Regions from separate parts of the Hymenobacter seoulensis genome, predicted to be linked through region 3. Evidence: riboswitches for the same ligand, from Rfam matches in the RefSeq annotation. Region 3 holds a riboswitch; each other region holds the start of a gene.

Region 1 (7,627 bases), on a different contig from region 3:
GTAGCTAGTCACATCGGTTGCAGAAAAGTCTGCTACAGATTGGTTGGGGCGGTGCAGACGGATCGTTTGGTTTTGGCCTCCGGTTATGCTAATCCTTCCGCGCAGCGTATCTCCTTTAGAAGTTACTAGGTAATGGTTTTCACTGGCACGTTGAGCTAGGGCTGAGAGCGAAGTAAGCCCTAGCATTGCTGCTATAAAATAAGCCTTCATGTAAAAAGTAAAAGTGTTGTATAAAAGTTCGGGTCAGGTAGGAGGAGCAATGGGCATAGAAAAAGCCTGAGCGGTATAGCCCAGGCTTGCTCTACACTACAAAGAAACTGAATTTACTTCAGCTGCATATCATCAATAATGCGCTGGATTTTTTCGCCGGCTAGGCGGTCAGCTAGGTCGAAGTCCACGGCGGAGGCCAGGGGCTGGCGCACGCTGAAGTAGAACTTGATTTTGGGCTCGGTGCCGCTGGGGCGGGCCGAGATTTTGCTGCCATCTTCCAGAATAAACTGAAGGACGTTCGAGCTTTCCAGGCCGGTTTCAGTTTCCAGGCCGGTGCGCATGTCCCGGATTTTACCCGTCTTGTAGTCGCGCAGTTCCACTACGGGCTGGCCGGCAATGGTAGCAGGCGGCGTGGCCCGCAGGCTGGCCATCATTTCCTGAATTTCCTCGGCGCCGCGCTGGCCTTTTTTGGTCAGCGAAATCAGGTGCTCCTTGTAGAAGCCATAGTCCAGGTACATCTGCACCATTTCCTGGTACAAGGTGCGACCGTGGTCTTTGGCAACGGCGGCCATTTCGGTTAGTACGGCGCAGGCCGAAATAGCGTCTTTGTCGCGCACAAAGTCGCCGATCATGTAGCCGTAGCTTTCCTCGCCGCCGCCAATGTAGTTTTCCTCGCCTTCCAGGTCGCGGATGATGCCGGCAATGTACTTGAAGCCCGTCAGGGTCTGGTAGGCCTTCACGCCCTGATGGCGGGCAATATCACCGAGTACTTCGCTGGTAACAATGGTGTACACAATGAAGTCCTTCTCCGTCATCTTGCCAGCCAGTTTGCGGGCCGAAAGGAGGTAGTGCGTAAGCAGCGCAGCGGTTTGGTTACCGTTAACCAGCACCCACTCGCCGACGTTGTCCTTTACGGCAATGCCTACGCGGTCCGAGTCGGGGTCGGTGGCAATAACGAGGTCGGCATCGAGGGCTTTAGCTTGGTCGAGGGCCATTTGCATGGCTACTTTTTCCTCGGGGTTCGGTGATAACACCGTGGGGAAGTTGCCATCAGGCGTAGCCTGCGCTTCCACGATGTGCACATTGGTAAAGCCTAGCTGCGCCAGTGCTTTAGGTACCAGCGTAATGCCAGTGCCATGCAGCGGTGTGTACACAATCTTGAGGTCGTGCTGGCGCTGGATGGCGGCGGGGTTGATGCTGAGCTCCTTTACCCGGGCCAGGTAAGCCTCATCAAGCTCGGCGCCAATCAGGCGGACGCGCGACTCATCGGCCTGAAACTTCACCTCACTCACCGACTGAATGGCTTCTACCTCCCGGATGATGTTCTTGTCGTGGGGGGCTACTACCTGCGCGCCATCGTTCCAGTATACTTTAAAGCCGTTGTACTCTTTGGGGTTGTGCGAAGCCGTAACCACACAGCCGCTCTGGCAGCCCAGGTACCGAATGGCAAACGACAGCTCCGGCGTGGGGCGCAGAGCATCGAAAAGGAACACCGTAATGCCATTGGCCGAGAAGATGTCGGCGGCAATGCGCGCGAATTCCTTGCTGTTGTTGCGCGAGTCGTGCGCGACGGCCACCTTAATTTCTTGCCCCGGAAACTGCTGCAGCAGGTAGTTGCACAAGCCTTGCGTAGCCATGCCCAGCGTGTAGCGGTTCATGCGGTTAGAGCCCGCACCCATAATGCCGCGCAAGCCGCCGGTGCCAAACTCCAGGTTGCGGTAGAAGGCATCAGAAAGGAATTCCTCCTGATTCTGGGCTATCAGGTCGCGGATTTCGGTGTGGGTATTCGTGTCGTAGCTGTCGCTCAGCCAGGTCGTAATTTTCTCTTGGATGCTCGGCGTTAGGGCCATACTCAGGTAGGGTTTGGGTACTTGGGATTCTGAGAACGGGAGTAAAGAAAAGAGGTTTTCTTGTGTTCTGCCTACTTAAGTTAGTAAGTGTCCGAGATTGAGCACTTCCCGGGCCCAGCCCATGCGCAACGGTAGCAACGAGCCATGGAGTTTGCGCAGCGCCGCAGGGTTTAGAATGCAACCGGCCCTAGTAAAACGACGCGAGGTGCGTGCGTATTTACTAGGGCCGGTTGCATTCTAAACCGCAAGCTAACCTAGGCCAGCACCTGAATGACGGCTTCGGAGAAACGCTCCATTTCTTCCAGTTGCGGGCTGCACTGCAGTAAGAACAGGTCAACGCCCACGGCTTCGAAGGCGGCAATGCGCTCGGCTACCTGGTCGGGGGTGCCGGTGAGGCCGGAGCGTAGGCCGCGGTTCGATACCGAGTAATCCTGCAGGCTTACCTGGTTTTCGAGCTGGGTGCCGGCCAGCCACTGCTGGTAGTTTTTGTAGCCAGCCGCCGAGCCGTTTACGTTGGTAATGCGCTCCAGCTCTTTTTTTACTTCCTGCTCGGTGTTGCGCACGATAGAGTACGCTGCTACGCCAAACTTCATGGGTGGCAGGCCCAGCTTTTCGCGGCGCTGGCTCAGGTCCTGAATGCGGCGCCCGATGGCGGCGGGCTCGTCGCCGTGCATTACGTAGCCGTCGCACTGGGCCGCAATCAGGTTTTTGGCTGCTTCCGACTCACCGCCAGCGTACAGAAAAGGCCGTGGGCGCGACACCGGCTTGGGCTGCAGAATGGAGTCTGTAACCTTATAAAACTTGCCCTCGAAGGTGAAGTGGTCCTGCTTCCAGAGGTTGTCTACCACGTGCAGCCACTCGGCGGTGCGGGCATAGCGGTCATCGTGCTGCTCAAAGTGTACGCCGTATTTCTTCGCCTCATCCTGCCACCACGAAGACACCACATTCAGGCTCAAGCGGCCGCCGCTGATGTGGTCGATGTTGGCTGCCTGCTTGGCCAGCAACGCCGGGGAGTGGAACGTAGGCCGCACGGCCACCATGAGCTCTAGTTTCTTCGTAACGGCAGCCAGGGCGGCGGCTGTGCTCCAGGCATCCAGAGAAGGGGCTTCTTCGCCTTTGATGTCGTTGAGGTTTAGCTCGGCAATGAGGGAAAGGTCGTAGCCTAGGTCCTCACTACGTTGGGCCAGCGTTTTCACGTAGTCCCAGTCGGCGCGCATGTTTTCGTCCTCGACGTTGCGCAGCCACCCGCCAAAAACGGGCATCCAATATCCGTATCTCATGATGACCTAGTGAATAGAAGCCGGAACCGGCTGGTGAGAGGTTTGAGCCGCGGCAGTACCTAGCGAACCAGAAGCTGTTGTGGGCGCCAGTTGCGTTTCCAGGTAATCCACGAAGCGGGCGTAGGGGTCGAAGCCCACCACATTCACGGCGTCGGCCACGAAGTTGGAGAGGGCATTGATGTCATAAAACAGTACGTCGCCGGTGCGGTCATCAATCAGGTACTCAATGCCACCCACGTCAATTTTGGCGGCGGCCACAATGCGCTCCACGGCCTCTACTACCTCGGCTGGGGGCGTAAAGGCTTCCACCTGAATGCCTTTCTTGGGTGCTTCCGTGAGGCAAAACTCTGCCGACTGCTCCTCCGGAATCTGGCAGATTTCGGCGGGGCAGAGGTTGAAGCTTTCACCGGTAGTATATACCTTCATGGCGTACAGGAACTTGCCGTTAAGCGTCTCCACGCGGTGAATGTTGCCGTCGCGGGGCGTCACGTATTCCTGCACCAAGGCGGTTTGGTCGATGCCGAGGTCAATCTGGCCGGCTTCTACAGCGGCGCGTACGCCTTCCAGGGTATCGAAGCGAATGATGCCGGCGCCGCTACCCCCAATGTTCACCTTCACCACAATCGGGAATTGCAGCTGTTGGGCCGCGTCCGGAATGCGCGAAGCATGGTTCACGACGAAGGATTTGGGGTATTTCAGATCTAGGGAAGCAAACAGGGAAAGCTGGCGGGCTTTGTTGGTTTCAATGGCCGTAGCCGCCGAGCCGTTGATGATGCGTGTGCCGATGCGCTCAAGGTGCGTAGCGAAGCCTGCGGTGTGGAAAATGCCCTGCCCGTGGCCGCGCAGGTATGCCGAGGAGCTCATGCGGTTCACGACCAACGAGTAGCGGCTTTCAGTTTCGGAAGGGTCGAAGAGGTGGTGCGCGGCGTCGATTTGCTCGTAGGGTAAGCCCCGCCGGTCGAGCTCCGCAAACAAGGGTTTAAACCACTCGGGGTGTTCGTAATAGATGCCAATGGGCTTTACAGCGTGCGCCATGAGGAAAAAGTAAGAAGAGGTAGGTGGGGAAGAGGACGACACGGCAAGCCAGTATCGTCTGAGAAGGCCACGCAGCAGTGCGCAGCCCAGAAGAAGCTAGATGGCTAGTAGTCAGTGGCTAAACAGTAGGAGGGCGTGAGTTGCTCCCTGAGCACCGTACAACATGCGGGCATGCGAGGCCGGGCACGTGCCGAAAGGCCACCATACGCGGTGTTTGCCACGCCCTGCAAGCAGAGGCGAGAACCTGAAAAGTACTAGGGGCAACATGCCAGCAAACGTGCTAGCTCAGCTGGATACAGCGGGGTACTAACAACAACAACACGCGCCAGCCATGTACCAACCGGCTACGTGCATGCACACGCCAGAGGTGAGCCGTTGCGAAGGAGCAACGGGAGAAGCAGAGCGAACCGAAACGTTGTTGGCAGTGTCCACGGCAACTTGTTTTTATATGTGCAGGAGTTGGCACCGTTCCAGTAACTGGGGGTTGCCGGCGTTTCGTCGAGCCTGTCTCTCCACGCCTCTGTATAAAAACAATCCTTTGGTCAGAAAGAATTGACTCTGCAAAGGTAAATCAGGCCGTAGCACATTGCCAAATTCAACCACATATGGTTGCAAGGTACCTTGATGAATTAAACCGCTAGAGCCAAAAAAGCCCAGCCAATTGCTTGACCGGGCTTTTCTTACGCTAAAGGGCTAGTAAAATTACAGGTTGCCGCGCAGGGCCTGCTCACGCTCAATGGCCTCAAACAGCGCCTTAAAGTTGCCTTTGCCGAAGCTCTTGGCGCCTTTGCGCTGAATGATTTCATAAAATACGGTGGGGCGGTCTTCCACGGGCTTCGTGAAAATCTGAAGCAAATAGCCTTCCTCGTCGCGGTCCACGAGCAGGTTCAGGTCGCGGATGCTGTCCAGGTCCTCATCGATGTGGCCCACGCGGTCCAGCAGGTCATCGTAATAGGTGTTGGGCACTTGCAGAAACTCCACGCCGCGGCGGCGCAGCTCCGTTACCGTCGTGCGGATATCGTTGGTGATGAGCGCCATGTGCTGCACGCCAGGCGAGTGATAGAAGTCGAGGTACTCCTCAATCTGCGACTTTTTCTTGCCTTCGGCAGGCTCATTGATGGGGAATTTCACGAAGCCGTTGCCATTCGACACCACCTTGCTCATCAGGGCCGAGTACTCGGTGCTGATGTCGTCGTCGTCGAAGGTGATGAGCAGCTTAAAGCCCATCACGTCCTCGTAGAATTTCACCCACTGGTTCATTTCGCCCCAGCCTACGTTGCCTACGCAGTGGTCGACGTACTGCAGGCCCACGGCCGGACCTTGCGGAACGTTGCTCTTGCGGGCCACGAAACCCGGCAGGAATGGGCCCGAGTAGTTGGTGCGCTCCACGAAGGTGTGAATGGTTTCGCCGTAGGTATAGATGCCCGACAGCGTCACGGAGCCGTGTTCGTCCTCGATGGTATAGGGCTCGAAAGCGGGCTTGGCGCCGCGCTTGGTGGTTTCTTCGAACGATTTGCGGGCATCATCCACCCACAGGGCCATCACCTTCACGCCGTCGCCGTGCTGAGCTACGTGGCGGGTAATGTCGGAGTCGGGCAGGAGGGAGGTAGTGAGCACCAACCGAATTTTGTTTTGCTGGAGCACGTAGCTGGCCCGGTCGCGCACGCCGGTTTCGGGGCCGGCATAGGCTACCAGCTCAAAGCCGAAAGCCGCCTGGTAGAAATACGCCGACTGCTTGGCATTACCGACGTAAAACTCCAGAAAATCAGTACCATTGAGCGGCAGAAAATCGTGGGCGGGATGGGCCTGTACGGCCGGCGAAGTCATGGTTTCCATGGGCGGGATATGAAGTAACGGGTGGATAGAATGCGTTGGTAAAAATACAGGAATAGCCGGATTCGTGGCGCTTCTGCCAACATGCGCTTCCGGAACTTCGTAAAATCCCCAATTCCTACGCACCTTTGCAACACACCATTTATTGCCCGTGGCCATGAATAAGGAGGACCTCGACCGCGCCCTCGTTGCGCTCATCGAAAAGAAACAGTTGCTGCACGAGATGTCGTACGACGACGCCCGCTACGATGATGTAGAGGAGGAACTGCACGATCTGGAAGACGATTTCAACGAAGAGTACGGCCCTTTCCTGGAGGCGGCCCTAGAGAAAGTGCACAACGACCTGAACTCGGATACCGACGTGCTGCTGCCTACGGCTTACTTGCCCTCCAGCACCGGCGGCAAACCCTCGCCCAAAGAAGGCGTGTGGGTTGACTCTGAGAAGTACCCCGGCAAAGAGGCGCGTATTACGCTCGTACCCAGTCCCACCCGCATCATGCTAACGGTAGGCAAAGCCGTGCAGCAGGAGCTCTGGAAGGCGTAAGCTGAGCAGTACATTTGCTCTAATCACCTAAAGTATGCCAAGGCGCAGCCGACGCAGCTTGCACGGAACCAAGTGGGTACTAGCCCTCTTGCAACCCGTAAGCTGCGTCGGCTGCGCCTTGGCATGAGCAGGCATTTCATCTATAATGTTAGCGCATGCTCTACCGCATTGCCGAACCCGCCGATTGGGAGCAGGCCCAGCAAACCGGCTTCTTTGCCAGCCCCGACCTAGCAGCCGTGGGCTTCATTCACTGCTCGGAGCAGCACCAGATTCTGGAAACGGCCCACCGCTACTACCCCCATCGCACTGATGTAGTGCTGCTAGAGTGGGACGAAGAAGCGCTGGCTGCGGCCGGAGTGCGTCTGGAGCGAGAGTGGGTGGAGAGCCGGCAGCAGCATTTCGCGCATGTATTTGGGCCGGTGCCGCTGGCTGCCATGCGGCGCTTCTGGGCGTTTGGTGCCGATGCTGCGGGGCGGTTTGAGCTGCCCGAAGGGCTAGTACAGTAGAACTTGGAGCTATTGTTGCGGTGCAGAAACACTATATAGCGCCGGCGTAGTTATTAGTTTTTGCGCCGGCTCTGGTCAGCAGTTATCCTTCCAGAAACTACTTTAATGGCTATTTCATCCTTACGCATCGGGCAGGGGTTTGCGGCCCTGTGGTGCCTAGTATTTTTAACTTCCTGCAGCTCTACATCTTTCCTCAAGATGCTGCCCAACCGCTACGATGGACCCTGGGTAGATGGCCACCCTACCAGCGTGGTGCGCCACCCCGACAGCGTGCAAGTTCGCTTGGGTTTTGTACGCTACGAGCAGAAAGCACTGGTTTTTGAAGCACAGTTCACTAATTATTCCGATCAGCCTGTAGTTGTTGCGCCC
Region 2 (7,627 bases), 380 kb from region 3:
CCGCAACTTGCCGGTCCGGTTCAGGTGCACCAGCATCCGGTCAATGGCGTAGAGGTACTCATCGATATCTTCCAGAAACAGAATGCGCCCGGCCGTGGAAGCATCGGAAGCGGTGCCCGTGAGGGTTTGCAGCATGCTCAGGTTGCCGCCCACCAACTCGCCGGTGGCGGTGCCCAGAATATTTAACTGATGAGCCGGCGCGGTATAACTAACTGGCTCACCGAACAGCGCCCGCCGCAAACTTTCCAGCGACTCCTGCCCACCTTCCTGATGAAACAGCAGCGGCATGACGCCATGAATGCTTTGGTGCCCCAGGTTCAGCAGGTGGCTGTTAAGGGCCGTGATATCGGAGAAGCCCGCTACCCATTTGGGCGCCTGCGCATACCTAGTAAAATCAAGGCTATCGATGATGCGGGTGGTGCCGTAGCCGCCGCGGGCGCACAAAATGGCCCGGATACTGGGGTCGTCGAGCTGCTGCTGCACATCTTGGCGGCGCACCTCATCGGCCCCGCCAAACTGATGATAGCCCACGTTGGTACTAGCCCCGAGCACTACCTGAAGTCCCCAGCTTTCCAGCGTGGCAATGGCCGCGGCCAGTTCCTCGTGCGAGGCTTTGCGGGCGGGGCAGACAATGGCAACCCGGTCGCCGGGCCGTAAGGGGAGAGGGGCAGTAGTGGGCATACGAAAGGGCGAAGAGCAGATGCACAAACATAGCAAGCTGCTTGCGTTCTGTGACTAAGTGCCGAAAACTAGTCCGAACTTTGCGGAGAGGTGATGCCCGTACCTTTTTGTGTTTTCTGAGTTGATGCTGCTTGTGCGCTTTTTTATTTTACTACTGACGCTAGGTCTGGGCCTGCTGCCAACTCGGTTGCAGGCCCAGGCCGCGCCCGATACTACCCGGGGCCGCTACCACAAGCCTATGTTCCGGCAAGTGACGGTGCAGCGTGGGGTGGAGTTTGCTCAGGTAACCAGCCTGCTGGGCTTGCCCCAGACCTTGTACATGGATGTGTACCAGCCCACCGGCGACACCGTGCGGCGGCGCCCGGTAGTAGTGCTGGCTCACGAAGGTGGCTTCCTGACCGGCACCCGCGACGATGCCGTTATGACGGCGCTGTGCACGCGGCTGGCCAAGCTTGGCTATGTTGCGGCTACCATTGATTATCGGTTGTATTTCTTTCCCTTTGATACCGTAGGCATCGGCCGAGCCGCCATCCGGGCCACTCAGGATATGCGGGCGGCGGTGCGCTTTTTTCGGCATGATGCCGCCAATGCCAAGCGTTTTCGGGTGCACCCAGGCTTTGTGTTTGTGGGCGGGTCTTCAGCCGGCGGCTTTATGGCCCTGCAAGCCGGCTACCTCAATAAAGTGTCTGAAGTGCCCGCTTACTTAGGGCTTGCTGACCTGGGCGGGCTGGAAGGCAGCGGCGGACACGCCGGGTACAGCAGCCGTCCGCGGGGCGTAATTAACCTCTGCGGCGCGCTGGCCAGCGCCACCTGGCTAGAAAAAGGCGATGTACCCTTGTGCAGCGTACACGGCACCCGCGACGGGCTGGTGCCGTATGGGCGCGGCACCGTGGGCTCGGCGCTGCCACCGCAGCTGGTGTACGGCAGCGGTGCCCTGCGTGCCAGGGCCAATGCCGTGGGCGTTCCCAGCGTACTGCGCAGTTTCCGGGGCGCGGGCCACGTGCCATACTCCTTTGAGGCCACCTACATTGATTCGGCTTTCTTTGTAATGCGTGACTTCCTGCGGCCGCTTCTGGGGAATGGTGCCCCCGGGCCGTTGCTGGCCGCCGCGCTTAATCCGCGGCGCGTGGCGCAGGTTACGGCCTTCCTATTGCCTAGGCGTGTAGGGCTTGCCGTGCAGCCGCCAAGCCCAGCGCTCAGCTGGCAACCCGACGTATTGAAAGCTCTTCCTGATTCAGCAGGAGTTTCATCGTTGCCAGCGCTACCGGCTACCCAGGCTGCAACGGAGCCGCCAGCTTCAGCGCCCACTACTACCGCTAGTCCGTACTAGGCCGCCTGAAACTCAAAACCCTCCGCAGCACGTGCTGCGGAGGGTTTTGTAGTAATGCTAGGGTAGTAAACGGCTTACGCTGCTTCTTCCGAGTACTCATTGGCACTTACTGGGCGCACATTGCCCGTGCGCACCAGAAACGCACCGTATTTGCGCAGCACCTCCCGATGGCGCAGCAGATGCGCCAGCGCCACATAGCCTACCACGTACCCATCCTCATCGGCTTCCTCCGAAATTTCGCTGAAGTCAAGCAGGTCAATCAGGCGGTCTTCGTCGGTGCGCAGGTAAATTTCCACCTCCAAGTCAGTAAGGGCCGAAGATCCAGGTAGCGGCCCCGAAGCCGAAGTAAAATCGGCATCGATGCTGACAGCTGCCGCGCCCATTTGCGGGGCGAGCTGGGGCATTATCAGGGCCGTAATGCGGCCATCGGGCAGGCGCTGAATACTGGCTTCCAGCTCAATTTGGCAGCCGTAGCTGGCCGCAAAGGCAATATCAACGGGTTGCAGGTTTTCGATGCTGCTCTGAAACACGTGCTCGGGTTGCAGGTAGGTTCCGAAGGTACGGGCAGCTAGTAAAGCGGCTTCAGAGGTCAGATCGAAAAGGAGCTGCCGGCGCTCCGACGCCGGGGTAGCCGGCTTTTTGCGCTTAGCTAGGGCGTTGAAATCAGAAGAAAATGCGGGTAACGGCGCAGCGCTAGTGGACATAGGTCTGGACGTAAAATCGTTCAAGGAAGTGAGTGATTTGAGCAGTTTCAATCAGAAAGCCGTCGTGGCCATATTCTGACTCCATTTCAGCGTATTGCGCCCCCCGGATGTAGCGGGCAAGCTGCTGCTGCTCAGAAGTCGGGAACAGTATATCAGAAGTTATGCCAAGTACCAGGGTTCGGGCCCTAATGCGCCCTAGGGCTGCTTTTACACTGCCGCGGCCCCGGCCCACGTGGTGGCTGTCCATAGCCCGCGACAGGGCTACGTAGCTGTGAGCGTTGAAGCGCGCCACCAACTTATCACCCTGGTAACGCTGATAAGAGCTGGCCAGAAAATCGTCCAGCTTCTCGTCGTCGGTTTCGGTTTGGGTGCGGCCGTAGGCGTGGTGGCTGCGGTAACTGAGCAGCGCCGTGGCCCGGGCTGCCCGCAACCCCGCCGCGCCGCCGTCCGGCGTGGTCGTGTGGTAGGTTGGGTCGGCGAAGATGGCTAGGCGCTGGGCTTCATTGAAGGCAATGCCCCAGGCCGAGTGCCGTGCGTTGGTAGCCAGCAGCACTAGGTTCTCAAACAATGCCGGCCGCTGCACCGCCCACTCCACTGCCTGCTGCCCACCCAAAGAGCCGCCAATCAGGGTATGGATAGACGGTAGGGCAAGGTGCTCACGCAAGGCCTCATGGGCAGCTACCATATCCCGGATGGTCAGGAGCGGAAACGCCTGATATGGTGCTTGCTCCGTGTCGGCATCAGCAGAGGCTGGACCGGTTGTGCCGTAGCAGGAGCCTAGTACATTGGCGCACACAATAAACCAGTCGGCGGGGTCGAAATAACAGCCCGGTCCTACTAGCCCCGGCCACCAGCTCAGCACATCAGAGTTAGCCGTGAGGGCATGGCACACCCATAGCACATTGTCGCGGGAGGCATTTAGGCGCCCGTAGGTATGGTAGGTTACGTTCACCTGAGGCAATATGGCGCCGCTTTCCAGCCGAAGTGGCCTAGGCAAACGAAACAGGTGTGGTTCTTCTTCGGAAGGCATGGTACTAGGGCAATTTCAAAGTCAATAGCCTGCGGGCGGAGCCGATTCTGCCCGGCTCCGCCCCGGCTGTAGTGCGGGCGGCGTTGGTCCTCGGCTTCCTCTCTCCTGAAAGCCCAGGCACCAGCCCGCGCGCTGCGTTGCTGGAAGCTGATCCGAGCCGCTCTCTCACCTGCGGCCCGGCATCAACCCCTCTCAAGTATCAGACTTCCAGCGTGGCAACGTGTTCGGTTTCGGGTTCGGGTAGGAGGGTGCTGCCACTCTCCCCGGAAGGAATAGTAGCTGCCGTGCGCACGGCGTCAAAGGCTAGGGTCAAATCCGCCCGAATGTCTTCGAAGTGCTCCGTGCCCAACGACAGGCGCAGCAACGTGGGTGTTACGCCGGCTGCCCGCTGCTCTGCCTCAGAAAGCTGCTGGTGCGTGGTAGCCGAGGGTTGAATAATCAGCGTTTTAGAGTCGCCAACGTTGGCCAGGTGGCTGATTAGCTTCAGGTTATCAATGAACTGTATAGCGGTTTCCTTGGTGCCTTTGATGGCGAAGGTGAGCACGCCGCCGTAGCCGCGCTTCAGGTACTTCTGGGCCAGCGTGTGGTACGGGCTGCTCTTCAGGCCGGGATAGTTCACGGCTTCTACCTGCGGATGTTGCTCTAGCCAAGTAGCAATGCGCAGGGCATTTTCCACGGTGCGGTCTACGCGCAGGCTTAGGGTTTCGAGGCCTTGCAGCAACAGGAAAGAGTTGAACGGGCTCTGCGAAGGGCCAAAATCGCGCAGGCCTTCTACCCGGGCCCGAATGATGAAAGCAATGTTGCCGAACGGGCCACCTTTGCCGAATACCTCATTAAAAACGAGGCCGTGGTAGCCCTCCGAGGGCTCCGTGAATTGCGGGAACTTGCCGTTGCCGAAGTCATATTTGCCGCCGTCTACAATCACGCCGCCAATGCTGGTGCCGTGGCCACCAATCCATTTTGTGGCCGACTCAACTACAATGTGCGCGCCGTGCTCCAGTGGCCGGAACAGGTAGCCCCCGGCTCCAAACGTATTGTCCACAATGAGTGGCAGATCGTGCTTATTGGCAATGGCGGCAATGCGCTCAAAATCCGGAATGCTGAAGCTCGGGTTACCGATGGTTTCGAGGTAAAGCGCCTTGGTATTTTCGTCGATCAGAGCTTCAAATTCGCTAGGCTGGTCGCCGTTGGCAAAGCGCACCTCAATGCCCAACCGCTTGAACGCCACCTTGAACTGGTTGTAAGTGCCGCCATACAAGTGCGTAGTGCTCACGAAGTTGTCGCCGGCCTGCAGAATGTTGTTGAGGGCAATAAACTGCGCCGCCTGCCCCGAAGAAACAGCCAGTGCCGCTACGCCACCTTCCAGCGCGGCTATGCGCTGCTCGAACACGTCGGTGGTGGGGTTCATCAAGCGGGTATAGATGTTGCCGAACTCCTTCAGGGCAAACAGGTTAGCACCGTGCTCGGCATTCTTGAATACGTAGCTGGTCGTCTGATAAATCGGAACGGCGCGGGACCCGGTTACGGGGTCGGGCTGCTGGCCGGCGTGGAGTTGGAGGGTCTCGAAGTGAGCGTTCTGCGTGGACATAGCAAGGCTGGTTAGCAGGAAGTTGGATATGAAGGAAGGGAGCGTAAACCGCTACAGTGGGGGCTACGCAAGGGCGTAGCAGGAGCCGGGCTGAAGTCAGCAACCTGTGAGGGCGAGCTGAGCAAACAGACGAGCCAGGCGACGCTGCCTAGGCAGCACCAGGGGCCAAAGCCCAGGAAACAGGGGAGGGGAGAAGCTGGGCCGCCGTGCGTGGGCTAGCTACAGCAACAACAAGCGCCGCTACAGCAGCGCATTCGCATTCGCCAAGCAGCGTGGGCGGCTACAGAAGCCCTAGAAACGCAGGTAAGCGGCTGGGCAGTAAGCAACAAAGCAGACTGGGCAGCAGCGGAAGGAAGGGCGAAAGCGAAGGTGTTTTCCATGGCACTCTGAGTTATATGCCCCGCCGCCGAATGGCTGGTCGGGCAGGAATTGGCACCTTTCGCGCGGTCGAAGGTTGCCAGTGGGTCAGGGAGCCTGTTCTCTCGCCACTTCTGTATAAATCTTTGAAAACTGCCCCGCCGCGAGCGGGAGAGTACCTAGTTGGTATTGCAAAGGTATAGGCCTAGTTTCGATATATGCAATAGCTAGTGAAAATAATTTTTAATCAGCCGATACTGCTAATATGCTTATGCTGCGTTAAGATGAGTAGCCGTCAACTTGTTGATTGGCAGGCACTAATAGATGCAGGCAACAAGCTGTCTTTTCTGCTCCTGTTGAGCAGAGGGTACACTTTAGGCAACAGTGAGCCTTAGTCTCTGTGGGCCATACCACCATCCGAAACATATTACAGGGAACTTTAGAAACACAGAAAAGCCACCTTGTAAGAGGTGGCTTTTTTGGATATTTCGAAGCTAGAGAAATGCTAGAGCTTGGGCAGCGTCAGTACCTGTCCTACTTCAATTAGGTCGGGATTCGAGCCGATAACGCTTTTGTTGGCGTCATAAATCTGGTGCCACTTGGCCGCGTCGCCGTAATGGCGCTTGGCAATTTTCGAAAGCGAGTCGCCGCTTACTACGGTATAGGTATCGCCCTGAGTAGTAGTAGCTGCGGCCTGGTTGGCGTTGCCAAAAAAATCGGTGGCACCACCCGCTGCCGGAGGAGTAGTAGGCTGAACAGGCTTCTTATCGCCGTCGTTAGAAAGGAAATCAAACAGTCCCATAGCAGTAAGTCAGTTTAGTTGTGAGAGGGGAATTGACCGAGAATCAGCACGATGCACTGGTCTGGTTTGCCTCTCTTACGCTTGATAATGCAATAAGTTGTAGCCGGACTGTAGCGCGAACATCTTGGGGAATGCTGCCGTAAGAGTGGCAATGCTGACCTAGCAGCCTGGTTATCCAGGAGGCTGAGCAGAGACATAAAATCTACTCTCTCATCTAACCATTCTCCCCATGAAAACCCCCTCTTCCTCTTTTCGCTTGCTAGCTAGCCTGCTTATGCTGGTAGTACTTTTCACGGCTGCTTGTGGCAGCAAAGAAGGTAAAGTAGAAGGCGTTAATATGCTTTACGGTAAGGAAAGCAAAGTATGGAAAACCGATAAAGAACTCAGCGCTTCCGGCGACAAAGTAAAACAGACCGATGCCCAGGAAGATGAGCGCATCACGTTCTTCGCGAACCAGCAGTACACCATGATGTCGCCAACCGGAGCAGTGAACGGTAAGTACACCTTTGATCAGGCGGCCAAGAAAATCACGATGACGCCCGACGGTGCTACCCAAAGCAACACCTTTGATGTAGTAACCCTGACCGACGACAAGTTGACCCTAAAAAGCCCCCAAGGCGCGGAGTTGCGCCTAGAAAAGGAATAAACCAAGTTTTTTCCTAATTAGAAAAGCCCTTTTGTACTATGCAAAAGGGCTTTTTTTATGGCTATAGGTGAACAGTAAGTACTGTCGAGGCATAAAATCTTGTACAGTGATGATTGGACAATTTTGATTTCATGTCGGTTAGGGGCGGGTAGTGCAGAGCACTGGCTAGCACGTTATAACTCCCACTAAACCTGGTATATGAAGTCCCAGACGTTGTTTACACGCCTTACCGTTCTGCTGCTTTTGTGGAGCAGCTTCAACAGCCAAGCCCAGACGACGACGACCGTCGTCAGTTACGATTTCAACAGCGGCACCAGCTTCAGCAGCATCTCGCCGACAGTGGCTACCGACGTCACTAGCTCCGTTTCCTCAACCGAGCCCTTCGTTACGTTCACGGGCACTGCCACTGGCTCAAGCGCCTTCACGGCGGGTACCGCTGGCCTGGCACTAGGTATGAACAACTCAGCCGGCACGAATACCCGGTATCTT
Region 3 (7,627 bases):
GAGGTAGGCCACTGCCTTCTTCATTACGCGGGCCGACTTCACCACCTGAGGTAGGAACATTTTGCCCGCGCCAAACAGGTCACCAACTACGTTCATGCCAGCCATTAGCGGGCCCTCAATCACTTCAAGTGGCCTAGTAACCTGCTGGCGCACTTCCTCGGTGTCTTGGTCGATGAACTCCGTAATGCCTTTCACTAGGGCGTGCTGCAGACGCTCTTTCACTGGCAGACTGCGCCAAGCGTCGGCTACTACCTCCACTTTGTCCTTCTGCTTTACCGTGTCGGCAAAGTCTACGAGGCGCTCGGTGGCATCGGGGCGGCGGTTCAGCAGCACGTCTTCTACCAGTTCCAGCAGATCCTTGGGTACTTCATCGTACACCGCCAGCTGGCTGGGGTTCACGATGCCCATGTCGAGGCCAGCTTGAATGGCGTGGTAGAGGAAGGCCGAGTGCATAGCCTCGCGCACCACGTCGTTGCCGCGGTATGAGAAGCTGATGTTGCTGACGCCGCCGCTGGTGAGGGCGCCGGGCAGGTTCTGCTTGATCCAGCGGACGGCCTCAATGAAGTCCAGCGCGTAGTTACGGTGCTCCTCCATGCCGGTGCCCACCGTCAGAATGTTGGGGTCGAAGATGATGTCCTCGGCCGGGAAGCCTACTTCATTCACTAGGATATCGTAGCTGCGCTGGCAGATTTCGATGCGCTTCTCTAGCGTGTCGGCCTGGCCGTTCTCATCAAAGGCCATGACCACCACGGCGGCGCCGTACTGGCGCACGGTGCGAGCCCGCTCCTTGAAGGTTTCTTCGCCTTCCTTAAGCGAAATGGAGTTTACGATGCTCTTGCCCTGCACACACTTGAGGCCAGCTTCCAGCACGCTCCACTTCGAGGAGTCAATCATAATCGGCACCCGCGAAATATCGGGCTCCGAGGCAATGAGGTTCAGGAACGTGGTCATGGCCTGCTCCGAGTCGAGCATTCCTTCGTCCATGTTCACGTCGATTACCTGGGCGCCACCTTCCACCTGGTCGCGGGCTACTTGCAGGGCGGCTTCGTAGTTGCCGGTCCGGATAAGGCGAGCAAAGGCGCGGGAGCCGGTCACATTGCACCGCTCACCTACGTTCACAAACAGGCTGTTTTCAGTGATGCCGAAGGGCTCTAGGCCACTAAGGCGCGTTACTTTGGGTAGCTCCGGCAGCTTGCGGGGCTCATACTTTTCCGCCAGACGGGCCAGCTCACCAATGTGCTGGGGCGTGGTGCCACAACAGCCACCCACCACCGTCACGAGGCCTTCTTTGAGGTAGTTTTCTACTACGCCCGCAAATTCCTGAGCCGACTCATCGTAGCCACCGAAGGCGTTGGGCAAGCCAGCATTTGGGTACGCCGAAATATGCACATCCGCAATGCGGCTTAGCTCCTTGATGTAGACCTGCAGCTGATCGGCGCCGAGGGCGCAGTTCAGGCCCACGCTCAGCAGGGGCAGGTGGCGGATAGAGTTCCAGAAGGCCTCCACCGTCTGCCCCGAAAGGGTGCGGCCAGAAGCATCGGTAATGGTGCCGGAAATCATGACGGGCACCACGCGGCCACCTTCATCGAAGAACTTCTGCACGGCATACAGCGCCGCTTTGGCGTTCAGCGTGTCGAAGATGGTTTCGATGAGCAGGGCGTCGGAGCCGCCATCAATCAGGCCGCGCACTTGCTCGTGGTAGGCGGTGGCCAGCTCGTCAAACGTCACGGCCCGGAAACCGGGGCGGTTAACGTCGGGAGAGAGGCTAGCGGTGCGGTTAGTGGGCCCGATGGCGCCGGCCACAAAGCGGGGCTTGTCGGGATTTTGGGCTGTAAACTCGTCGGCTATTTCCTTGGCAATGCGCGCCGACTCATAGTTGAGTTCATACACAATATCCTCCAGGGCGTAGTCGGCCTGCGCGATGGTGGTGCCGCTGAACGTATTGGTTTCCACCATATCAGCGCCGGCCGCGAAGTAGTCGGCATGGATGCCTTTGATGATATCGGGCCGGGTGATGCTAAGCAGGTCGTTATTGCCGCGCAGTGGCTTCGGGTGGTCGGCAAAGCGGGTGCCCCGGAAATCTTCCTCAGTCAGCGTGTGGCGCTGAATCATGGTGCCCATAGCGCCATCCAAAATCAGGACGCGCTTGGCAAGAATATCGTGGAGCGGGGAGGTAGTGACGGTCGGCATATCGGCTCTTCAAGTAAATCGGCAGCGAAAAAGTGCCTATCCAGAAAGAGCCGCGTGGAGGCGCGAGTCCTGTACTTATCTTCTTCCAACGCAGGCAAGCTGCGTTGAAACGGGAGTTAGCACCTTGTGTTAAGTCAGGTTGCTAAGACGTCATAGGGCCCAATCCCTCGGTCTTTCTGGATAAGTAACACAGCGAAGATACAACGGGAATCTTCAAATTTCAATTCCGAAGGCTGAAGGAGTGGCCTAGGCCAGTAGGTTTTAGCCTGGAGCAGGCCTAGAACAAAATCGTTGTCATGCTGAGCGGAGTCGAAGCATCTCTACCGCTTCGTCGCAGAGGCCTAGGCCACTTCGTGAGTCAGAGGTAGAGATGCTGCGACTACGCGGACGCCAGATCAAGCAGCACAGTATAGTTTGGCAACGTCAGCATGCGGGATAATTCGCTGCACTCTGTCTAAGGATATATCAGCATTTATCACGCTCTACTATATAGGCCTGGCAGAATGGTTCGTTGAACAGGAGAGGCGGGCTCGTTGAATAAATTTTGCGCCGCCTGATTTTCTGTTCATCTTATGGTCAATGCGTTAACAACTTATTGCTGCTATGATACTATCCAGTCTTTATAAGAAAGCTCTAACCGCCGGGTTACTGCTTGTAAGTGGCCTAGCGCTGGCTCAACACCAGCCGGGTACTGGCCTACGCGGGCAGTACTATGAAGGCAAGAAGTTCGAGAAGCTGGTACTGACGCGCACTGACCCGGGCATCGACTTCAACTGGACCATCGGGCCTACCGGCGACCATTTTGTATCGCCGGGCCCGGGGGTGCCGGGCGAATACTTCTCTGTGCGCTGGGCGGGCCACATTTACGCGCCCGTAACGGGCCTGTACACCTTCCAGATTGCGACCGATGATGGTATGCGCGTTTGGATAGGCGGGAAGAAGGTGCTGGATTCCTGGCGCGACCAGCCCGCTACTACCTCTGTTGCGCACCTCAAAATGAAGGCCGGCGGCTACTACGCGGTGCGCGTGGAGTATTACCAGAGCGACCGGGATTCGAAAGCCCAGTTGGCCTGGCAGCTGCCGAATACAACCGATGAGCCTCAGCCCATTCCGACAGATAATCTGTACCAGAGGCTGCCTAGTAACGTGCTAGTGCTGAGAGAAGCCGCGCCATCCAAACCCAAAGCCACTGCAGCGCTGGCGCCTACTCCAGCACCGGTAGCACCTCCAGCGCTAGCCCCTAAAGCGGTAGTAAAGCCCACTGCTTTAGTGCCACGGGTGGCGCGCCGCGCTAGGCCAGTAGCATCGCCAAAACCCGAGCCCACCAAACCACTTGCTCCTGATACCGTTGCCAACGAATTGCCCGACTTAACGGCGCTCAGCAAAGGAGCCGCCGTGACGCTGCCCAACCTGTACTTCACCCAAAGCACCGCAACCCTGCTGCCTAGCTCGCGCCCCACCCTAAACTCCCTGGCCCGCACTCTGCGCCAGCAACCAGGCCTACGGCTGGAAATTGCCGGACATACCGACAATGTGGGCGAAGCGGCCCTAAACCTGCGCCTCTCGGAGCAGCGGGCCCGCGTGGTGCGTCAGTATTTGGTGCAGCAGGGTGTAGATTCCGTGCGGCTTACAGCCCGTGGCTACGGGGGTGCTAGGCCAGTAGCCGACAACCGCGACCCGCAGCAGCGCCCTCGCAACCGTCGGGTGGAAGTAATGGTGCAATAGCGCACTTGCGCTTCGGCAGCCCGCTGCATACGGGCGCTAGCAGGACCTAGGCCACTTGCGAGCTTACTTGGTTATCGGGAGCAAGGCGAAAAAAATATAGCTAAACGAAAACATATATGTAGCAACACCAGTTACAGTTCGCGAATCGGCATGGAGCTGATTCCCAAACTTTGTTTTGCTATGAATCACACTCCCCATCTTTTCTCGCCTGTACAAGTAGGCGCGCTTACTCTGCCCAACCGCTTTGCTATGGCCCCCATGACGCGGAGCCGCGCCACCAATGAGGCCACCGTACCCACGGAGTCGGTGGTAAAATACTACGTGCAGCGCGCCTCGGCCGGCCTGATTATCACGGAAGGTTCGCAGGTGTCGCCCCAGGGCGTGGGCTATATCAACACCCCCGGCATCTACTCTGAAGAGCAGGTAGCTGGCTGGAAAAAAGTAACCGATGCCGTGCACGCCGCCGGAGGCCGCATTTTCATCCAGCTCTGGCACGTAGGCCGCGTATCACACCCGTTCTTCCACAATGGTGAGCTGCCCGTAGCTCCCTCGGCCATTAAGCCCGAAGGTGCCAAAGCCTTCACGGGTCAAGGCTTCGAAGACGTGCCTACGCCACGCGCGTTGGATCTGAGCGAAATCCCAGGCGTAGTAGACCAGTTCCGTCAGGCCGCTCGCAACGCTAAGTTGGCCGGCTTCGATGGCGCTGAAATCCACGGGGCCAATGGCTACTTGCTCGACCAGTTCATTCAGGACGGCTCTAACCAGCGCACCGACGAGTACGGCGGCAGCCTGGAAAACCGCACCCGCTTCGTGAAAGAAGTAGTGCAGGCTGTAATAGGTGAGTTGGGTGCCGACCGCGTGGGCATTCGCCTGTCGCCCCAGGGCAGCGCCAGCATCAAGGACTCGGACCCGGTAAAAACCTTCAGTTATGTTACGGAGCAGCTCAACCAGTTCAACCTGGCCTACCTGCACGTAATTGAGGCGCTACCCGGTCATCCTATGGCTCAGCCTAGCGTACCGGCCGTAGCCGCGCACCTGCGCAAAATCTTCAAGGGCACCTTTATCCTGAACGGTGGCTACACCCAGGAAACCGCCGAAGAAGCGCTGGCCAACAACGAAGCCGACGTTATTGCTTTCGGCGTACCGTTCATTGCCAACCCCGACCTAGTGGAGCGTTTCCGCATCGGGGCTGCCCTCAATACCCCTGACCCCAGCACGTTCTACGTGCCCGGCGACAAAGGCTACATCGACTACCCCTCCCTCCAAGACCAAGGCGTAGATGTGAAAGAGCCCGTTGATTATCAGAACAACTAACTGAACTGGCCTAGGCCAGTCTGATTTACGGAAACCCGTCTCGGCGCAAGCAGGGGCGGGTTTTTGCTTTATGAAAAATTGTATGCCTCATAAGGCCGTCATGTAGAGCTTGGCGAGACATCTCGCGTGCTGACTTTCCCATACTATCTGTCATGCTTGATCTGGCGTCCGCTTGTCGAAGCATCTTTACCTCTGGCTAATCCAACTGGCCTAGCGAAGCGGGAGAGATATTTCGGCAAGCTCAGCATGACGGTCTTTGTAACCAAGGGCACTAGGTTGAATGGAACGACTACCCTAGTAAGCCAATGCTTTAGCTGTCGAGGCCGAAATCTGCGTAAGCAGAAACCTCAACTATATCCCACTACGCCGATGGCCGCTAAGAAAACTTCTGCCTCTTCAGATTCTGCTAAGCCTGCTTCCAAGGCTGCAACCACCAAAAAGTCTGCTGCTACGCCTGCCGCCAAGAAAGCATCGGCTGCGGCCTCTGCGGCCCCCAAACCTGTGAAGCGGCCTACGGCTAAGGAGATGAAGGAACACGCGCAAAAGTTGCCCTACCCCGGCAAGCAAGCCGATATGAAGCTGCAGCCCGCCATGAGCTTCTCCACTTACAGAGCCGCCGGCAAGCTGCAAGACAAAATTGCCCTCATAACCGGCGCCGATTCGGGCATCGGGCGGGCGGTGGCAGTAGCATTTGCCATGGAAGGCGCCAACGTGGCGGTGCTCTATAACGAAAACACCGTGGATGCCGAGGAAACTAAGCGCCTCGTGGAAGCCCAAAACCGCCAGTGCCTGCTGCTGCAGCTAGATGTGCGCGACCCCGAGCAGTGCAAACAAGCCGTGCGCCTGACTCGCAAAGAGCTGGGCGGCCTCAACATCCTCGTCAACAACGCGGCCTTCCAGATGAGCGCCGAAAAGTTCGAGGACATACCTGAGGAGCAAATCCGGCGCACTTTCGATACCAACATTCTGGGCTACATCTGGATGGCGCAAGCTGCCATTCCGCACCTCAAAAAGGACGACTGCATCATCAACACGGGCAGCATCGTAGGCCTCACTGGCATTCCGATTTTGATCGATTACGCTAGCTCCAAATCGGCCATTCACGCCCTTACCAAAAGCCTGGCTACCTACCTCGGCGAGAGGGGCATCCGGGTGAACTGCGTAGTGCCCGGCCCCGTCTGGACGCCGAACATTCCCGGAACTATGCCCCGCGAGGAAATCGAAAAGTTCGGCTACGAAGTGGCCCTAGCTCGCCCCGGCCAGCCCGAGGAACTGGCTCCGGCCTACGTGCTGCTGGCTTCCCAAGATGGCTCCTTCATGACGGGCTCCTTGGTGCACGTAACGGGCGGCAAGATGAGCAGCGACCAGTAGGAGAAGTAATGAGGATACACTAGGTGTGGCTCGCGCCCATGAGTGAGACCGTCATGCTTGATCTGGCGTCCGCTTGTCGAAGCATCTCTACCTCTGGCCAATCAACTGGCCTAGAACAGCGACGAACCGGTAGAGATGCTTCGGCTGCGCTTAGCAGGACGGTCTTTTTTGCTAACCTAGACATGATTCATAAAAGCGCCTTCTCTGCTCAGGAAAGGCGCTTTTATTGTTCAGCTAAAACATTCGGCTGGCCTAGCTCGTCAGTATAGCAGTAGCCCTTGTATCTCACGGCTGATTCTACTTCCCATGGCTTCCCCTCACTATCCCGAAGGCACCGTGCGCGCCTTGCTCCAAACCGACCTGGTGACGGAAGCTACCCGCGCGGCCCTATTGCCCCGCCTCGACAACGCGCCCTATACGCCCCAGTTTTTTGATGCTGCTACTTACGAGTTGCTGCGCGCCGTGGCGGCTCGCATCTACCCGCAACCCGACCGTGCGGAGCCGATTGAGCTAGCCCCAGTGGTCGATAAACGCCTGGCAGAAGGTGACTCCGATGGGTGGCGCTACGATGCCATGCCCCCCGACCGCGAAGCGTACCGCCTAGGCCTAGGCGGCATCAACCAAGCGGCGCAGGCACAGTTTCAGCGGCTGTTTACGGAACTCACAGAAGCCGAGCAAGACCAAGTTATTGAGGCCGTAGCTCTGGCCAATGCTCCCGGCGAAAACTGGCAACAGCTCCCAGTTACCCGCTTTTTTGAAGAATTGCTGGCTGAGCTAACGGAGGCCTATTACTCGCACCCCTTAGCCCAGGAAGAAATAGGGTATGTGGGCATGGCCGACGTGCCCGGTTGGACCCACATCGAGCCCAACCAGCTAGATGCCCGCGAGCCGGAAGCGGTGAAATAGAGTGCTGGCTGAATAGCGAGTTTGGCGCTTTGTAAAGCTGCTAATTCAGCCGCTCACAGTTTATCATTTCACCACCCACTATTTCACTTTATGCCTGACGAAGAAGTAGCCGAAGAAGGTG
Region 4 (7,627 bases), on a different contig from region 3:
GCAGGAGCAGAGCCGAGAGGGCCTGTGTAGTGAGGATTTTCCTGAACATGGTGTGAAGTAAGTAGGTGGGAGAGAGTATATAGACGCGCTAGAATATAGCAGCTTCCGCTTCGCTTAACGCAACCTCCTTCGCGGTGGTTGCGCTTGGGTGGCGGTGGTGTTAGCCTGACGGCTATCTTTGAGCCTCTCCTGCTTTACTTGCCTGCTTTCTGTGCCGCTACTATCTGCCTCGCTTCCCGCAATCCAGATGCTCGACCTAGCGGCCCAGCATGCGCCAATTCGGGCTGAGCTAGATGCGGCCTGGCAGCACACACTCCATGAAAGCGCTTTTATTCAGGGCTCAGCAGTAGCGGCGTTTGCGCAGGAACTAGGGGCGTACCTGGATGGGGCCCAGGTGGTGCCCTGTGCTAATGGCACCGACGCCCTGCAGCTGGCCCTCATGAGCCTGAATTTGCCGCTTGGTGCTGAGATACTAGTGCCCGCCTTTACGTACGTAGCCACCCTGGAAGCTGCCGCCGTACTAGGGCTGCGGCCCGTGCTGGTCGATGTGCTGCCTGGCACCTTTAACCTAGACCCTGAAGCCGTGGCGGCGGCCATCACGCCTCGCACCGGGGCCATACTAGCGGTGCATCTGTTTGGGCAGTGCGCTGATTTGGAAGCTCTTACTGCTTTGGCTGTCCGGCATGGGATAGTACTACTAGAAGATAATGCCCAGGCAATTGGCGCGCGTTTTACTACCTCAGGCGGGCAAACCTGGTGCGCCGGCACAGTAGGGCATATCGGTACTACTTCCTTCTTTCCAAGCAAAAACCTGGGGGGCTTTGGTGATGGCGGCGCCCTAGTAACGCGCGATGCGAAGCAGGCTACATTGCTGCGCCAGCTTGCCAACCACGGCCAGGCCCACAAATACCACCACGAGCATATCGGCCTGAATTCCCGCCTCGATACGGTACAGGCGGCACTGCTGCGAGTAAAGTTGCGCTACCTCGATGCCTGGACCAACGCCCGCCAGCATGTAGCCGCCCAGTACGACGCGGCTCTGGCCGATGTGCCGGGCGTCACTATTCCGCAGCGCGACCTGCACAGTACTCACGTCTTTCATCAGTACACGATTACAGTATCCGATGAGCCTGGACGTAGAGAGGCGCTCCAACAGCATCTTGCGGCCCATGATGTACCTAGTGCCATATACTATCCGGCGCCGGTGCATGCCCAACCCGCCTATGCTTACCTGGGGTACCAAATGGGGCAGTTTCCTGTGGCAGAGCGGCTAAGTCGGACGGTGTTATCCTTGCCCATGCACCCGATGCTGGCGCCGGAGCAGGTGGCCTATGTGGCAGCAGTAGTGCGGGAGTGGGCCGAGCAGTAAAGCGGCTTGGCACTGTTTTTTCTTTTCTGCGTACTACCTCCCTCTAAAACTTCACTTCCTGCTCTTATGCGTCGTTTCTTTCTGAAGCTGTTTCTGCCGCTAGCCGTTGTTTCGGGCCTAACTACGGCGGCCGTCATGAAGCCCCAGCAGGGCTTCAACCTTTTCTCAATTAACCAGGATATTGCATTGGGCGCCCAAGTGGCCAAGCAAACCGATTCGTTGTACCGCGCCAAAGGCCAGCTGTTGGCTCGCTCTAGCAATGCCCGCGCGTATAAGCTGCTCGATGGGGTAGTAAACCGGGTGCTGGATAATGGCAATATAAAGTACCGCAAGCAGTTCCCCTGGGATGTGCAGATTATCAAAGATGACAACATCCAGAATGCCTTTGCTACACCAGGGGGCCACATTTATGTGTTTTCAGGGCTGATCAAGTTCCTGGACAATGAAAACCAGCTAGCGGGCGTACTAGGCCACGAAATTGCGCATGCCGACCGCCGCCACAGCACGCAAATGCTGCAGCAGCAATATGGCGTGAGCATTCTGCTCGGCATTGTGTTGGGCAACAATTCCAACCAGCTTGTGCAGATAGCAGCAGGCTTAGGCCAGCTGAAATTCAGCCGCAACTACGAAAACGAGGCTGATAAATACTCCACCATTTACCTCAACGGCACCCGCCACTACGCCTGCGACGGTGCCGCCGGCTTTTTCATCAAAGCCGAAAAGCAGGGTGGAGGAGGTGCACCGGAGTTCCTGAGCACGCACCCCAACCCCGGCTCCCGCATTCAAAGTATTCAGCGCAGTGCCCAGCAGCTAGGCTGCACCAACCGAAACCCTAGCAGTGCTAATTTCAATGAGCTGAAACGGTTGCTCTAATTGCCCGTCATTTTCTGCGTGAACAAAGCCCGCAGCGCCAAACAGGTGCTGCGGGCTTTATTTTTCTGTTCGGGAATTACGGTGGGTTTTTCGGAGCTTGCAGGCAGAGGTAACTTCATTCTGATTTCTTTTGGCCGATTCTAGTTCTGCCGTTCGTTTTGCTATTTGTGGCGTGGGCCATATTGGTCGGCGCCATGCCACCCTGGTGTCACGGCACGCTAGCGCCCGCCTGGTGGCTTTGGTTGACATTCGGCCCGAACTAGCACCGGAGCTGGCCGCTGAGTTTCCCGGCGTGCCCTTTTTTTCCTCACTTGATGCCTACCTGGCGGCCGGTGCGGCAGCTGATGTACTAACTATAGCTACACCAAATGACCAGCATGCGCCACAAGCTATGCTGGGGTTGCAGGCTGGGTTACACCTAGTAATTGAGAAGCCCATTGCCCTGCGTACTGCTGATGCTGAAGCCATGGTGCGCGCCGCGCAACAGACTAACCGACTGGTGTTTGGCGTGATGCAGAACCGCTACTCGCCGCCCGCGGCCTGGCTTAAGCAGATTCAGGAGGAGGGGCAACTAGGACAAGTGTATTTGGTGCAGCTGAACTGCTTCTGGAACCGCGATGCCCGCTATTACCGGCCCGGTGGCTGGCGCGGCACCCAAGCCCAAGATGGCGGTACGCTCTTCACGCAGTTTAGCCACTTTGTGGATCTGCTGTACTGGGTGTTCGGCGACATCACCAATATTTCGGCCCGCTTCCGCGACTTCAACCACCAAGGTCTCACCGAATTTGAGGATAGTGGCCTGGTGACGTTTGACCTCGTGCGCGGGGGTAGTGGCACCTTGCAGTATAGCACCGCCGTCTGGGACCGAAACCTGGAGAGCTCCCTCACGGTAGTAGCGGAGCACGGCAGCGTCCGGATTGGTGGGCAGTACTTGGATAAGGTGGAATATTGCCACCTGCGCAACTATCAGCTGCCTGCGCTGCCGCCCACTAACCCCGCCAACGACTACGGGCCCTACCAGGGCAGCGCCGCCAACCACGTGCAGCTAATTGACGACGTAGTGACTACTATCCGGAATGGTGGGCCGGCACCCACCAACGTGCAGGAAGGTGTAAAGGTGGTTGAGATTATTGAGCGGATTTATAGTTTGCGGTAACCGGTCAGTAGCAAGTGCCCGTGCCAGCCGGAATCTGCCGATCTTACGGTAACAATCAGCCTTCGCGTTCTGCCTACTATGACTCTCCCAGATCAGCAAGCACGTACGGAACTGCGCGCCTGGCAACAGAAAATGCAAAAAAAGCCCACGCTGGTGGGGCGTTTCACGCGCCGGATACAAGCGCGGCTGAATGCATTTCTGCCCGAAAAGGTGCACCAGGCTCTCACGGCGGCCATCAAGCAAATGGTGCGCGGCGTTCTGTTTGGCTCTACGCACACTACGCGCCGTCCGCAGGCCGATACGCCGTTGGCTGAGCGCGAAGCTGCGGTGAAGAACACGCTGCGGTATTACCGCAATACGGCTGCCGCGGAAGGAGCCATGACGGGAGCGGGCGGCTTCCTGCTCGGGCTGGCCGACTTCCCGTTGCTGCTCGGCATCAAGCTGAAGTTCCTATTTGATGTGGCGGCCCTCTACGGCCACGACGTGCGCGACTACACCGAGCGGTTGTTCCTGCTGCACATTTTCCAGCTAGCCTTCAGCAGCCAGCATACTCGCAACGAGATTTACAGCCGCGTTGCTAACTGGGATGCCTACCGCCACACGCTCCCGACCGATGTGCAGGAATTCGACTGGCGCACGTTTCAGCAGGAGTACCGCGATTACATTGACTTGGCCAAAATGGCGCAGCTAGTGCCCGTAATTGGAGCGGCCGTAGGAGCGGTGGCCAACTACCGGCTCCTGGAGCAGCTCGGCGACACAGCCATGAACTGCTACCGCCTGCGCTGGTTTGCCGCAGAGAACACGCCTGATGCTTTACCCAACGTAACTACCTAGTAACGGCCTAGACTGGCTTTGCTCATAAAACAAAAAGCCCCAGCGCAGGAATGCGCCGGGGCTTTTGGGTGAGGTAGGTGGCACTAGCTTTTGGCCTTACGTGGATGCTGGGCTTTGTGCTTGGCCATTTTCTCCTGTTGCAGCTGAGCATACTTCGCGTATTGATCAGCGCTTAAAATTTGCTTGAGTTGGGCTTCGTAGCGCTCCTTGCCGGCCTTCATGGCTTGGTGGCCCTGCTTTTTATCGGCGGTGGAAGCTACTTGCGTGCGCTTGGCCTGCATTTCCTGGTAGCGGGCCAGGTTCAGCTGCCGGACTTGCTCGGTTTGAGCAGCCGAGAGGCCTAGCTTCTGGCTGAGACTTTTTGCTTTTTGCTCAGCGCGCTGCTCAGGGGTTTTGGCGGCCTTGGTGCCTTTTTGGTGCTTGGCGTGTGCTGCTTTTACGGGCGTAGTTTGAGCCGAAGCGGCAGCAGCAGAAAGGGAGAAAGCGGCGAGGAGAACGAGAAGCTTTTTCATGGCTATGTTAGATTGTTTAAATTCAGGGAAAGAAGCAGGCCGTCGTCCGGAACAGGCGTTTATGCTTCTGCTAGGTCAATAGGCAACTCAGATGCCAACTTTAAGCAAACCCGGACCCTAGCAGCCTCTGAAAATATTTAAATTTTCCGGTTAAACTTCCGCCAGTAAAATCTATCAGCAAAAGCAGTGTTCTGATAGTGAGCGTGTTATGAGTTGATAAGACTTGGCTGCTAGGGCACCAGTTGGCTTCAGGAGTTGATAAAATACGCAGTGTGGTAGAGCGAGAAAGACCCTGTTTGCAGGAGCAGCATTCCGGTTCTACCTTTGTCGCATCAATTCTTTCTAGCCCAAAGGATTGTTTTTATACAGAGGCGCTGAGAGACAGGCTCTATGACGCGTCGGCAACCATCCGCAACAGCCGGAACGGTGCCAATTCCTGACCATATAAAAACAACAAGCCGTGGACTTTTGCCTCTGCCGTAGTACCTGTTTCGTAGTTTCCGCTGCCCTTCTCAGTGGGCCCTATAGGGCCCAGCGCTGCTGTATGAGCCGCTGTTGTTGCTGTTGAGGCTGCGGCTTCTGCCCTGAGTTTTTGACCCATTTGGCTTTGGATGGTATCGTTACCTAGCATTCAAGCCCTAGGCATCTCTTTTCTTCTCTTCATTTCCTGGCCAGCGCTGCTGCCTGTAGTTGCCCGGCAATACGCGTCGCTTTCGGCTTTTTAAGAAGCTAGTAAGGCTACGTAATGTGCTGACATCGGCAACCCGCGTTGCTAGCCGGTTAAGCGGCAGCAGGCGTTGCAGCCAGGATATTCTCTTACCAGCCAACTACTACCTGGCGAATCACTTTATGCTCAGAAAATCATTGGAACTGCTTCGGCAGGAAGCGGCCGAAACGGGCGCTAACACCCTGAAACGAAGCCTGAACGGCTTCAATCTTATTACCATTGGCATCGGTGTCATCATTGGGGCGGGCCTGTTTTCGCTCACGGGCATTGCGGCCGCCAACAATGCTGGTCCGGCCGTTACGCTCTCGTTTGTGGTGGCAGCAGTGGGCTGTGCTTTCTCGGCGCTGTGCTACGCTGAGTTTGCCTCCATGGTGCCGGTTGCGGGCTCCGCTTACACCTATGCCTATGCCACCATGGGCGAGCTGTTTGCCTGGATTATCGGTTGGGACTTAGTGCTGGAGTACTCCGTAGGCGCGGCCACGGTGGCTATCAGCTGGTCGCAGTATCTGCTGAAGTTCCTGAGCAAATACGGTATCAACCTGCCTCCGCAGCTGGTGATGTCGCCGTTTGAAACGGCTACGATGGCTAATGGCACCGAAGTTCACGGCTTGGTGAATATACCGGCCATGCTTATTGTGCTGGCCATCACCATGATTATTATCCGCGGTACCTCGGGCTCGGCCTGGTTTAATGCCTTGGTGGTTACGCTGAAGGTGGCCGTGGTGCTGGTATTCATCGGGCTCGGCTGGCAGTACATTGACCCCGCCAACTACCAGCCGTACATCCCGCAAAACACCGGCACGTTCGGGGAGTTTGGCTGGAGCGGTATTCTGCGCGGGGCAGGGGTAGTATTCTTCGTATTCATTGGCTTTGATATTGTTGCCACCATGGCCCAGGAAACCAAAAATCCGCAGCGCAATATGCCCATCGGCATCATCGGCTCCCTGCTGATTTGCACCGTATTGTTTGTGCTTTTTGGCCACGTCATGACGGGCCTGGCCAACTACACCGAGTTCAAGAACAGCGCTGCGCCCGTGGCTATTGCCATCGAAAAAACGCCGTACGCCTGGCTGTCATCGGCCGTGATTCTGGCCATTATCATCGGCTACACCTCCGTTATTCTGGTGGATTTGCTGGGCCAGAGCCGCGTGTTTTTTAGCATGGCCAAGGATGGGTTACTACCCCCGGTATTCTCCCGAATCCATGAGCGGTTCCGCACCCCTTTGCAGTCGAATCTGCTACTAGGCTTGTTTATTGCCTTATTCGCGGGGTTTGTGCCGATTTCGGTGGTAGGCGAAATGACCTCTATTGGCACCTTGCTGGCCTTCGTAATGGTGTGCCTGGGCATTCTGATTATGCGCAAGCGTGAACCCGACGCCCCACGTGGCTTCCGCACGCCGTGGGTGCCGCTGGTACCTATTCTGGGTATCCTGACCTGCCTCATAATGATGCTGTCGTTGCCTTGGGAAACGTGGTTGCGCCTGGCAGTGTGGCTGGCCATTGGCTTGGCTATTTACTACGGCTATGGCCGCAAGCACAGCAAGCTGGGGCAGCAAAAGCAGCAGCAAGCCGCCTAAACGCAGCAATTCTTCTTATCAAGATGACTATCACAACCAGCCGATGCGCTACGCTCGGCTGGTTGTTTTTTTATGCGCCAAGAACAGTAGTTTTGACGCACACTACTTTATACTAATCCTGATTTTACTGTGGAAACGAGTACGCCTGAAGTTGCTACCGCCTCTCTATCGAAACCAGCCCCAGCTTATCCTACCTTAAAAGAAAGCTGGACATTTATCGGCTGGTATTTACTCGTGACGCTACTCGTGGGCCTGCCTACCTCTTTGCTCGCCAGCAAGGTGCTGCACCTATCAAAATCCGTAACTGGTATGGTTGTGGCCGTGTTGTCTAACGTAGCCCTGCTTGGGTTTATGCGCTGGAAAGCCGGCAAGCGCTGGAACCCGGTGCAGTTCACGGGGCAAGAGAAGGGGTGGCTGTACGCCCTGCTGCCCCTACTGGTGCCGGCCCTGGTAATGGTGCTGTCGGTGGTGCAGCTACTAGGGCTTCCTGACTGGCAGCAACGCTTTTTTGAAGAACTTGTGCACGAGCCAGTAGCGGCGTTCCTCGTAGGAGTTGTTGCGGTACCCATACTGGAGGAA

What was found. A riboswitch is a leader RNA that binds a small molecule or an ion and turns the genes downstream of it on or off. The one in region 3 is predicted to bind S-adenosylmethionine.
Region 1: another riboswitch for S-adenosylmethionine. It lies ahead of ACYVHC_RS15065 (ATP-grasp domain-containing protein); the one in region 3 lies ahead of metH (methionine synthase).
Region 2: another riboswitch for S-adenosylmethionine. It lies ahead of ACYVHC_RS10800 (O-acetylhomoserine aminocarboxypropyltransferase/cysteine synthase family protein); the one in region 3 lies ahead of metH (methionine synthase).
Region 4: another riboswitch for S-adenosylmethionine. It lies ahead of ACYVHC_RS14330 (amino acid permease); the one in region 3 lies ahead of metH (methionine synthase).

Annotation. Positions count from the first base shown of each region.
Region 1 covers NZ_BAAGWD010000003.1:337,790-345,416, reverse strand. Annotated here, with positions in the region: gene ACYVHC_RS15080 (outer membrane beta-barrel protein) at 1-210, opposite strand, end outside; gene ACYVHC_RS15075 (phospho-sugar mutase) at 324-2,060, opposite strand; gene ACYVHC_RS15070 (LLM class flavin-dependent oxidoreductase) at 2,315-3,340, opposite strand; gene ACYVHC_RS15065 (ATP-grasp domain-containing protein) at 3,347-4,375, opposite strand; SAM riboswitch class I at 4,817-4,906, opposite strand; gene hppD (4-hydroxyphenylpyruvate dioxygenase family protein) at 5,078-6,211, opposite strand; gene ACYVHC_RS15055 (hypothetical protein) at 6,366-6,752, shown strand; gene ACYVHC_RS15050 (DUF952 domain-containing protein) at 6,908-7,258, shown strand; gene ACYVHC_RS15045 (hypothetical protein) at 7,364-7,627, shown strand, end outside.
Region 2 covers NZ_BAAGWD010000002.1:689,956-697,582, forward strand. Annotated here, with positions in the region: gene ACYVHC_RS10780 (S66 peptidase family protein) at 1-681, opposite strand, end outside; gene ACYVHC_RS10785 (alpha/beta hydrolase) at 791-2,011, shown strand; gene ACYVHC_RS10790 (hypothetical protein) at 2,086-2,715, opposite strand; gene metX (homoserine O-acetyltransferase family protein) at 2,705-3,745, opposite strand; gene ACYVHC_RS10800 (O-acetylhomoserine aminocarboxypropyltransferase/cysteine synthase family protein) at 3,945-5,333, opposite strand; SAM riboswitch class I at 5,722-5,835, opposite strand; gene ACYVHC_RS10805 (LysM peptidoglycan-binding domain-containing protein) at 6,196-6,492, opposite strand; gene ACYVHC_RS10810 (lipocalin family protein) at 6,722-7,138, shown strand; gene ACYVHC_RS10815 (IPT/TIG domain-containing protein) at 7,337-7,627, shown strand, end outside.
Region 3 covers NZ_BAAGWD010000002.1:306,561-314,187, forward strand. Annotated here, with positions in the region: gene metH (methionine synthase) at 1-2,190, opposite strand, end outside; SAM riboswitch class I at 2,263-2,377, opposite strand; gene ACYVHC_RS09090 (PA14 domain-containing protein) at 2,794-3,915, shown strand; gene ACYVHC_RS09095 (alkene reductase) at 4,096-5,229, shown strand; gene ACYVHC_RS09100 (Rossmann-fold NAD(P)-binding domain-containing protein) at 5,599-6,600, shown strand; gene ACYVHC_RS09105 (gluconate 2-dehydrogenase subunit 3 family protein) at 6,907-7,506, shown strand; gene ACYVHC_RS09110 (GMC family oxidoreductase) at 7,597-7,627, shown strand, end outside.
Region 4 covers NZ_BAAGWD010000003.1:159,437-167,063, reverse strand. Annotated here, with positions in the region: gene ACYVHC_RS14360 (hypothetical protein) at 1-49, opposite strand, end outside; gene ACYVHC_RS14355 (DegT/DnrJ/EryC1/StrS family aminotransferase) at 212-1,369, shown strand; gene ACYVHC_RS14350 (M48 family metalloprotease) at 1,436-2,242, shown strand; gene ACYVHC_RS14345 (Gfo/Idh/MocA family protein) at 2,373-3,398, shown strand; gene ACYVHC_RS14340 (EcsC family protein) at 3,477-4,232, shown strand; gene ACYVHC_RS14335 (hypothetical protein) at 4,316-4,744, opposite strand; SAM riboswitch class I at 5,103-5,195, shown strand; gene ACYVHC_RS14330 (amino acid permease) at 5,594-7,048, shown strand; gene ACYVHC_RS14325 (CPBP family intramembrane glutamic endopeptidase) at 7,283-7,627, shown strand, end outside.